Regions from separate parts of the Aeribacillus pallidus genome, predicted to be linked through region 3. Evidence: predicted binding sites of a transcription regulator. Region 3 holds the regulator's gene; each other region holds the start of a gene.
The links. Region 3 encodes Rex, which represses fermentation and respiration genes when NADH is low (regulators of the CRP and FNR family bind a similar motif). Its sites were predicted from a motif close to TTGTGAAATATTTCACAA; they were not measured.
Positions count from the first base shown of each region.

Region 1: ABES52_RS15345 (cytochrome ubiquinol oxidase subunit I) is a predicted target of Rex. The motif match lies at 1,156-1,173, and genes of this name have one in related genera.
Region 2: ABES52_RS03240 (cytochrome c oxidase subunit 2A) is a predicted target of Rex. The motif match lies at 953-970, and genes of this name have one in related genera.
Region 4: ABES52_RS01330 (L-lactate dehydrogenase) is a predicted target of Rex. The motif match lies at 1,300-1,317, and genes of this name have one in related genera.

Region 1 is NZ_JBCNBW010000073.1:3,361-5,569, forward strand. Features, by position in the region: gene ABES52_RS15345 (cytochrome ubiquinol oxidase subunit I) at 1-1,061, opposite strand, end outside; gene ABES52_RS15350 (ABC transporter ATP-binding protein) at 1,526-2,209, opposite strand, start outside.
Region 2 is NZ_JBCNBW010000010.1:13,096-15,304, reverse strand. Features, by position in the region: gene ABES52_RS03245 (aldo/keto reductase) at 1-841, opposite strand, end outside; gene ABES52_RS03240 (cytochrome c oxidase subunit 2A) at 1,080-1,229, shown strand; gene ABES52_RS03235 (cytochrome c oxidase subunit II) at 1,248-1,724, shown strand; gene ABES52_RS03230 (b(o/a)3-type cytochrome-c oxidase subunit 1) at 1,725-2,209, shown strand, end outside.
Region 3 is NZ_JBCNBW010000026.1:22,486-24,694, forward strand. Features, by position in the region: gene tatC (twin-arginine translocase subunit TatC) at 1-607, opposite strand, end outside; gene ABES52_RS06440 (twin-arginine translocase TatA/TatE family subunit) at 625-795, opposite strand; gene ABES52_RS06445 (redox-sensing transcriptional repressor Rex) at 846-1,532, opposite strand; gene ABES52_RS06450 (ABC-F family ATP-binding cassette domain-containing protein) at 1,766-2,209, shown strand, end outside.
Region 4 is NZ_JBCNBW010000004.1:147,111-149,319, forward strand. Features, by position in the region: gene glyA (serine hydroxymethyltransferase) at 1-1,102, shown strand, start outside; gene ABES52_RS01330 (L-lactate dehydrogenase) at 1,419-2,209, shown strand, end outside.

The DNA.
Region 1 (2,209 bases), on a different contig from region 3:
TAAAGTGGATGATGTTCGTTCCATTTTTTCACTTTTTTTAATACAAAATAAATAAGAGACACAAAAAACGTGTAAAAACCGATGACGACCATTAAATCAAACATATAATGAATCCATAATGGTGGACGTTCATCTTCCGGGAACTCATTTAACCCGGTAACAACAGTGTCAAACGAACTTCCCGCAAGAAAACTTAATGCGTTCGGAATTCTAATCGCATGTTCAATTTCGTTATTTTCATTTAATGTACCAAACAAAATTAAATCCGCATGATCTTCGGTTTCAAAATGCCATTCAGCAGCCGCTAGTTTTTCCGGTTGCACTTTAGCTAAAAATTTTGCCGAGAGGTCTCCTGCAACCGCTGTCCCTATTGAGAAAATGACGCTCATTGCGAGCGTTAATTTTAGCGCTTTTTTATGATACGCTCCTCGTTTTCCACGTAGCATGGCAAAAGCGGTAATGCTGGCTAAAATAAACGCCGATGTTAAATAGGCAGACGTTAAAACGTGAAATACTTTTGTCGGTGTAGCTGGATTAAACATCGCCGCTATCGGATCAATGTTCACCGCTTTTCCACCAATTAGTTCAAACCCTTGTGGAGTATTCATAAATGCATTTACGGTTGTAATAAAGAGAGCTGATGCTGATGAACCAATCATGACCGGAATCGTTAGTAACCAATGATGCCACTGATTTTTAAATCGATCCCATGTATATATATAAATACCTAAGAAAATCGCTTCAAAGAAAAAAGCGAATGTTTCCATAAACAATGGTAAACTAATGACTTGACCAGCCACTTGCATAAACGTCGGCCATATCATCGAAAGCTGCAAACCGATACACGTTCCAGTTACAACCCCTACTGCCACAGTAATCGTAAATCCTCGCGTCCAACGACGCGCCAATAATAGGTAATGAGGGTCCTTCTTTTTAATGCCCATCCATTCAGCAATAGAGATCATTACCGGAACCCCTACCCCAATGGTCGCAAAAATAATATGAAACGCTAACGTTAATGACGTTAACAAACGGCTTAGGATGACGTTATCGAATTCCATAACGTCTCAACCTCCTTTAGGTTCTTTAAAAACTATCCTGTTACTCTATTCTAAGACCTAAAAGGCAGCGGATGAGGTGTAGAAGATGAATATTTTGTGACATTTTTCACAAACATTTATTCGATAGGCTCTACCCTAAAATAACTGTGGATAACTTTTACTGTTATTTCATTCATCGGTGTGCCAATGGCAATTGGCATGAATGTCTGTTAAACGATACTGTTGATATGTATACATTACGCTTGTGGCGGACGCTTTCCGCGGGCAAGGTGCAAGCCGCTTCCCTCGCTACGCTCAAGTAAGGGTCTTGCGGCTTCTTGTTCCCGCTGGAGTCGCCGCCTTTCGCTTCATGTAAATAACTTGCTAAATATCAACAATGACATATAACATAGCCATTCGATAAGTTTTAAAGGACTACATCGATCATACATCAATCCTTCAATCTCAAAAGAAAAAGAGGGAAATCATCCCTCACCAAATTGAGATAAAACAAGTCGATAATATGTCCCTTGCTTTTCCATTAATTGGTCGTGAGTTCCTTGTTCGATTAACTCGCCATGGTCCAACACAAAGATTTGGTCACTTTCCCGAATGGTTGACAAGCGATGGGCAATGATGACGGCTGTTCGATTTTTCAACAATCGTTTTAACGCACGTTGAATTTGGATTTCTGTTTCGGTATCGATACTTGCTGTTGCTTCATCTAAAATAATGATTTTCGGATTAGCTAATAGAGCCCTTGCAAAAGATATTAATTGCCGTTCCCCAACAGATAAAATATTTCCCCGCTCTTCTACTTCTGTTTCATAACCGTTCGGCAATTTTTGAATAAAGGTGTCTGCTCCAATTTCTTTAGCAGCTTGAATAACTTCTTTTTCGGTCGCTTCAGGGCGTCCAAAACGAATGTTTTCCATGATGGTTCCAGAAAAAATAAACGTATCTTGCAACACGATGCTGATCTGCCTTCGTAAACTAGATAACGTGTAATTTCGAATATCTTCTCCGTCAATTCTAACCACACCGTCCGTAGGATCGTAAAATCGACTAATTAAATTCGCAATGGTCGTTTTACCAGAACCGGTATGGCCAACAAGAGCAACCGTTTGGCCTGACCGAATGTTCAAAGTAATCCCTTTTAATGCTGGTCG
Region 2 (2,209 bases), on a different contig from region 3:
TTAGCGATAATGCATTCACAGCACGCTGGATCCGTTCTTTTTTCCCTGAGCCGACGATTGGCATTATTTTAGCTGGATGTACAAGCAACCAGGTATACAACACTTCATCAATCGATTGTGCTCCTATTTCTTTTCCAACCGAATTAAGCGCTTCCCGCAGTCGGACCGCTCGTTCCTTTTCACTCGTAAAAATTTTTCCACCTGCTAGTGGTGACCACGCCATCGGTGGCATCCTTTTTTCTAAACATAAATCCACGGTTCCATCTTGAAAATTCTCTAATTGATAGGCGGTAAGTTCGATCTGGTTTGTAACTAATGGGAAATTCAAGTAAGACTGTAACATGTTCAGTTGCGAACGTTTAAAGTTTGATACTCCAAAGTAACGGACTTTTCCTTCTTCTTTTAATTTCGTAAACGCTTCGGCCACTTCTTCTGGATTCATAAATGGGTCAGGTCGATGAATCAGTAGCACATCGATATAATCCGTACGGAAATTTTTTAACGACTGTTCCACCGACGCAACAATATGTTCTTTACTTGTGTCATAATGTTTGATTTTATGTTCTGGGCGATTCGACGAAATTAATTTGATACCGCATTTTGTGACAATTTCCATTTGCTCTCTAAGTGAAGGTTTCACTTTTAATACTTTCCCAAATCGCTCTTCACACGTATAGTGACCATAAATATCGGCATGGTCAAACGTCGTAATTCCTTGTTCAAGGCAATATTCTACAAGCTCGATTGTATCCTCAGTAGAGTAATTCCATTTATCTAACCGCCATAACCCATGAATTAAGCGTGAAAAAGATAAATCGCTTGCTAATTGAATACGTTCCATCCCGTATCTCCTTCCTTTACCTCAGAAAATTATGTATATACAAGTGTTATTTTCCTATAATCCCCTCCATTTGTAAAACGCGACCACTTCCCATGGAACATAGTTGAGATTTTGTTCATTTCTTCACATTTTCTTCACAAATCGTCAAATGAAGTGTGATATTTATCACAGATAGCCAATTGTTGAAAATTTACAATGAAAATAGCAATGACCCATTATTTAGAAAGGGGTGATTGGGATGGCCCAACTAAATGTACAGCCGAAGAAAAAAGTAACAACGGAACAACCGGAAGAATTAAATGGAACACTCGTATCCGTGTTGTTAATGGGAGCCTTTTTTATCATTAGTTGGATCATTGTCTTTTCGATCTTTTTAGATCGTTTTTAACTGGAGGAGGTTTTTACAATGCACATGCATCGATACGAAAAATGGTGGTTAACCCTTGGAACCGGATCTCTTATTATTTTCTTAATTATTCTAGGGATAAGCGCATTTCATCAAGGTCATCAACCCCCAAGCGCGAAAGCTTTTGTTGATCCTGAGAAAGTCGATCAAACAAAGCCGTTTGACGAACCAGGATTAAAAAAAGTGGAAGGTAAAGATTGGGATTATGAACTCGTTTACGTTGCTTCCGCTTTTTTCTATGCCCCGATAGAGGTCGAAATTCCACTTGGCGCAAAAGTGAAAATTATTGCGACAACAAAAGATGTGATTCACGGTTTTGAAGTAGCAGGAACAAATATCAATATGATGCTTGAACCAGGATACATTAGTGAATATGTAACCACGTTTGACAAAGCGGGAGAATATTTAGTTTTATGTAATGAATATTGTGGTGTTGGACACCATACGATGAAATCTACAATCAAGGTGGTGGAGTAGGTGAAGAATAAATTTTTAACCAAAGTCCATCCACATGATGCCAAGTTAGCCTTAGCTCACCTACATGTTGCCTTCGTCGCCTTGGCACTCGGTGGATTAGCTGGATTACTACAAGTACTCGTCCGTTCAGGAAAATTTGTTCTTCCTGCTGGGATTGGATATTATCAAGTGTTAACGGTTCATGGAGTTTTGCTTGGTCTTGTTCTTACTACTTTCTTTATTATGGGTTTTCAATTAGCAGCCGTAAGTCGAACTTCGGGCCCGCTTTCAACCAAATCTCGACTCGTTGGTTGGCTTGGTTTTTGGCTCATGACCATTGGTACAGCGATCGCCGGTACCATGATTTTGTTAAATGAAGCGACTGTATTATATACGTTTTACGCTCCCCTTCAAGCGCACTTTTTATTTTACTTTGGATTAACGCTTGTCATTGTCGGAAGCTGGCTCGGAGGTGGTGCACAAATCGCCACATATGTTCGTTGGAA
Region 3 (2,209 bases):
ATGCCGCAATCACTAACAACACAAAATACGCATATTTGCGGACTTTTGCCATCATCATCGGTGTAATAATTCCAAGCCGTGTTAAAAAGAGCATGACAACCGGTAGTTGAAATAAAAAGCCGAACGGAATCGTAATCTGGAATAAGAATTGGAAATATTCATTAATTCCAATCACTTGTTGAATATTTAAGTTAGCGGAAATTTTCAACATAAAATCAACGACGAACGGAAATAAAATAAAATACGCAAACGAAAGGCCACCTAAAAATAATAGCACCGATATTGGAATATAACTTAACGTTACTTTTCTCTCCCGTTCGTACAAACCAGGACTAACAAATGCCCATAATTGATACAACAAAACAGGAGAAGAAAGGACAAACGCTAAAAAGAAAGCCATTTGAAAATATATTTTTAACGGATCGGTAATGCGAAAGGCATTCATTGTCAATTCCTTAGCTTCATCGGCCATTTGTAAATATTTAATAATCGGCTCAACGAAAAAGAAACTGACTATGGTCGACAGAACAAAGAAAACGACCACAATTATGAGCCGTTTTCTTAATTCACTTATATGTTCATATATCGTCATGTCCTTTTGACTCATCACAGTTCATCCTAACGTTACTTCACTTCTTTTTTATCATCGTCATCATCCGCTAAGCCTTTTGTGGCATTTTTGAACTCACGTAACGTGTTTCCTGCTGCTTTTCCTAATTCAGGTAATTTTTTTGGACCAAAAATTAGTAAAGCAACAAATGCAATTAAAATGAGGCTTCCTGCTCCCATTCCCATACTGGTACACCTCCCTCAATATTAATCATACCGAAAACAAGCCGTTTTTTCTATTCTGATTTCACAGCTTCTTGTGACGGTTCCGTGTCATTTTCATCAGTCATTGGAAAGTTCTTTAAAAAGTAAACGAGCGATTGCAACTCAACTGCTAAATCAATATGGTGAATACGAATCGATGATGGCACATTTAATCGAGCCGGAGTAAAGTTTAGTATTCCCTTTACTTCTGCTTTTACTAATCGGTCAGTAATCGGTTGCGCGACATTAGCCGGAACAGTAAGAATCGCTACTTGAATCTCATCCTGTAGCAAACGTTTTTCCAATTCATCAAGGTGATAGACAGGCACATCACCAATATGGGTTCCTACCTTTTTCTCATCAATATCGAACGCAACATGGATTTTTGTATTATTGTTTTTTAAAAAATTATAGTTTAAAAACGCCGTACCTAAATTACCGACACCGATAAGTGCGACTTTTGTAACTTCATCTTGATCCAATGCTTTACTAAAAAAGGAAAGTAAGTAATTTACATTATATCCATACCCTTTTTTTCCTAACGCCCCAAAATACGAAAAATCACGACGAATGGTGGCTGAATCGACTTTCACCGCTTCACTTAACTCCGCTGATGATACGCGTTGCTTTCCAGAGGCTGATAAATTTTTTAAAAAACGATAATACAGTGGTAAACGTTTGGCAGTTGCTTGCGGAATTTTTATTGATTCTTGATTCATATTCTCTCCCTCACCATTTCTATATCATTTAAACTACACTCGTGTGAACGCTTCCATTTTTTGATTATAAGGATAACGAATTTAATCAAACGTTTGTTTAACCTTTGTTTACACCATAAAATTCCATACTTCTCATGATACACTATTTTTTATGAATTGTCCCGAGTAGGACCGTTGCCGAATTCTTGAAAAATAAGTTACACTTACTCTATGACGTATAGAGGTGAGATGAAGTGATTTTATTACAAGTAAACCAACTCAGTAAATATTTCGGTGCAGACCTCATTTTTTCGAATGTAAAATTAGAAATTCAATCAAAAGATCGAATCGCACTTGTTGGTCGCAACGGAGCTGGAAAATCGACACTTTTAAAAATCATTGCCGGTCATCTATCCTATGATGCTGGAGAAATTGTAAAACCAAAGGACGTAACTATTGGTTATTTAGCACAGCATACCGGACTGGAATCGGAACTTTCCATCTGGGACGAAATGATGACCGTGTTCTCACATATAAAAGAAATGGAACAAGAGCTCAGACGAATGGAACAAAAAATGGCTGATCCATCTATCTATGAAAACGAAACCGCCTATCAAAAGCTATTAAAAGAGTACGACCAATTACAAGTTCGTTTTAAAGATGCAGGTGGTTATCAAATTGAAGCGGATATTCGCTCC
Region 4 (2,209 bases), on a different contig from region 3:
AACGAATAAATACGCGGAAGGTTATCCAGGACGTCGCTATTACGGTGGTTGTGAATACGTTGACGTAGTGGAAGATTTAGCAAGAGAGCGAGCAAAAAAAATCTTTGGCGCTGACCATGCAAACGTTCAACCTCACTCCGGTGCCCAAGCGAATATGGCGGTTTATTTCACGGTGTTAGAACCAGGTGATACGGTTCTTGGAATGAACTTGTCTCACGGCGGGCATTTAACTCACGGAAGCCCAGTTAACTTTAGTGGGATTCAATACAACTTCGTCGAGTACGGTGTGGATGAAAAAACGCATACGATTAACTATGACGATGTGCTAGAAAAAGCTCGTCAGCACAAGCCAAAACTTATTGTAGCAGGAGCAAGTGCTTATCCGCGAATCATCGACTTTAAAAAATTCCGTGAAATCGCGGATGAAGTAGGAGCTTATTTAATGGTTGACATGGCCCATATTGCTGGTTTAGTTGCCGCCGGCGTTCATCCAAGCCCAGTACCGTATGCGGATTTTGTCACAACGACGACACACAAAACGTTACGCGGTCCACGTGGCGGAATGATTTTATGTAAAGAAGAATTTGCAAAGAAAATCGACAAAGCGATCTTCCCGGGTATTCAAGGCGGTCCGCTTATGCATGTTATTGCGGCGAAGGCGGTAGCGTTAGGTGAAGTCCTTCAAGACGACTTTAAAGTGTATGCTCAAAAAGTCGTGGATAATGCGAAACGTCTCGCTGAAGCCTTAAAGAACGAAGGACTAGACCTCGTATCTGGCGGTACAGACAACCATCTATTATTAGTCGATTTACGCTCCTTAAACTTAACAGGAAAAGTAGCGGAAAAGGTATTAGATGATATCGGTATTACCGTTAATAAAAACACGATTCCGTTCGATCCAGAAAGCCCGTTTGTCACAAGCGGTATCCGTATCGGAACAGCCGCCGTTACGACCCGAGGCTTTGGATTAGAGGATATGGATGAAATCGCTTCGATTATTGCTTATACGTTAAAACATCATGAGGACGAAGAAAAATTAGAACAGGCACGGAAGCGAGTAGAAGCTTTGGCAAAAAAATATCCCCTTTATGAAGGAAAATAACTTGTTCAAGACAGGCTAAATCGTAGCCTGTCTTTTTTGTGGTGCGCTGGCATGGGTGTTAATCTATAGTGTAAAAGTTCCTAGAGTATTGAGGCACTTCCGCTTTTTATTTCATTAACATTCTTTTTTTCAATTTTTGTTCAAAATGTTACCGCTTTCTATGATTGAACATAGTTAGAGAACGTTATAATATAAAAATGTGAAATACTTCACAAACAAAAAACTAAGCAGTTTATTTTTTTTTAAAAATTTATGTGAAGTATTTCACATACTCAAAAGAATTACTTTCTACTAATTTCTATAGGAGATGACTAGCATGAAAAAACTTACTAGAAAAGTTGCAATCATCGGTACAGGATTAGTTGGTTCAAGTGCAGCCTATTCTATTATTAATCAGGGAATCTGTGATGAATTATTAATGGTTGATATAAACAAAGAAAGGGCACTCGGTGAAGCATTAGACTTATCGCATTGTATCGATTTTGTACATTCAAGAACGAAGGTTCGTGCGGCATCATATAGCGATTTAGTAGATGTCGATGTAGCCATTATTACTGCTGGTCCACCGCCAAAACCAGGACAAACTCGCCTTGATACACTAGGAATTGGCGCAAAAATTATGGAAGATATCGTTCCACAAATTATGGCGAGCGGTTTTAATGGAATATTCTTAATTGCTTCAAACCCAGTTGATATTATCACGTATCATGTGTGGAAACTATCCGGTTTGCCAAGAAATCGAGTAATTGGAACAGGTACTTCATTAGATTCTTCAAGATTAAAAACATTTTTATCTGAAATTTTAGATGTCGACCCAAGAAGTATTAGCGGTTACATGATGGGGGAACATGGTGATTCACAATTTGCCGTCTGGTCTCACACTTACGTTGGCGGAAAGCCACTTCTAGATATCTTAGAGGAACGTAAAGAAGAAATCGGTGAAATCGATTTAGAGCAAATGGTCGACATGGTTAGAAAGGTTGGCTTTGAGATCTTAAAAAGAAAAGGGACAACTTACTACGGTATCGGAAGTACATTGGCTTATATTACAAAATCAATTTTTAATGACGATCATAAAATCATTGCCTTATCTTGTGTGTTAGATGG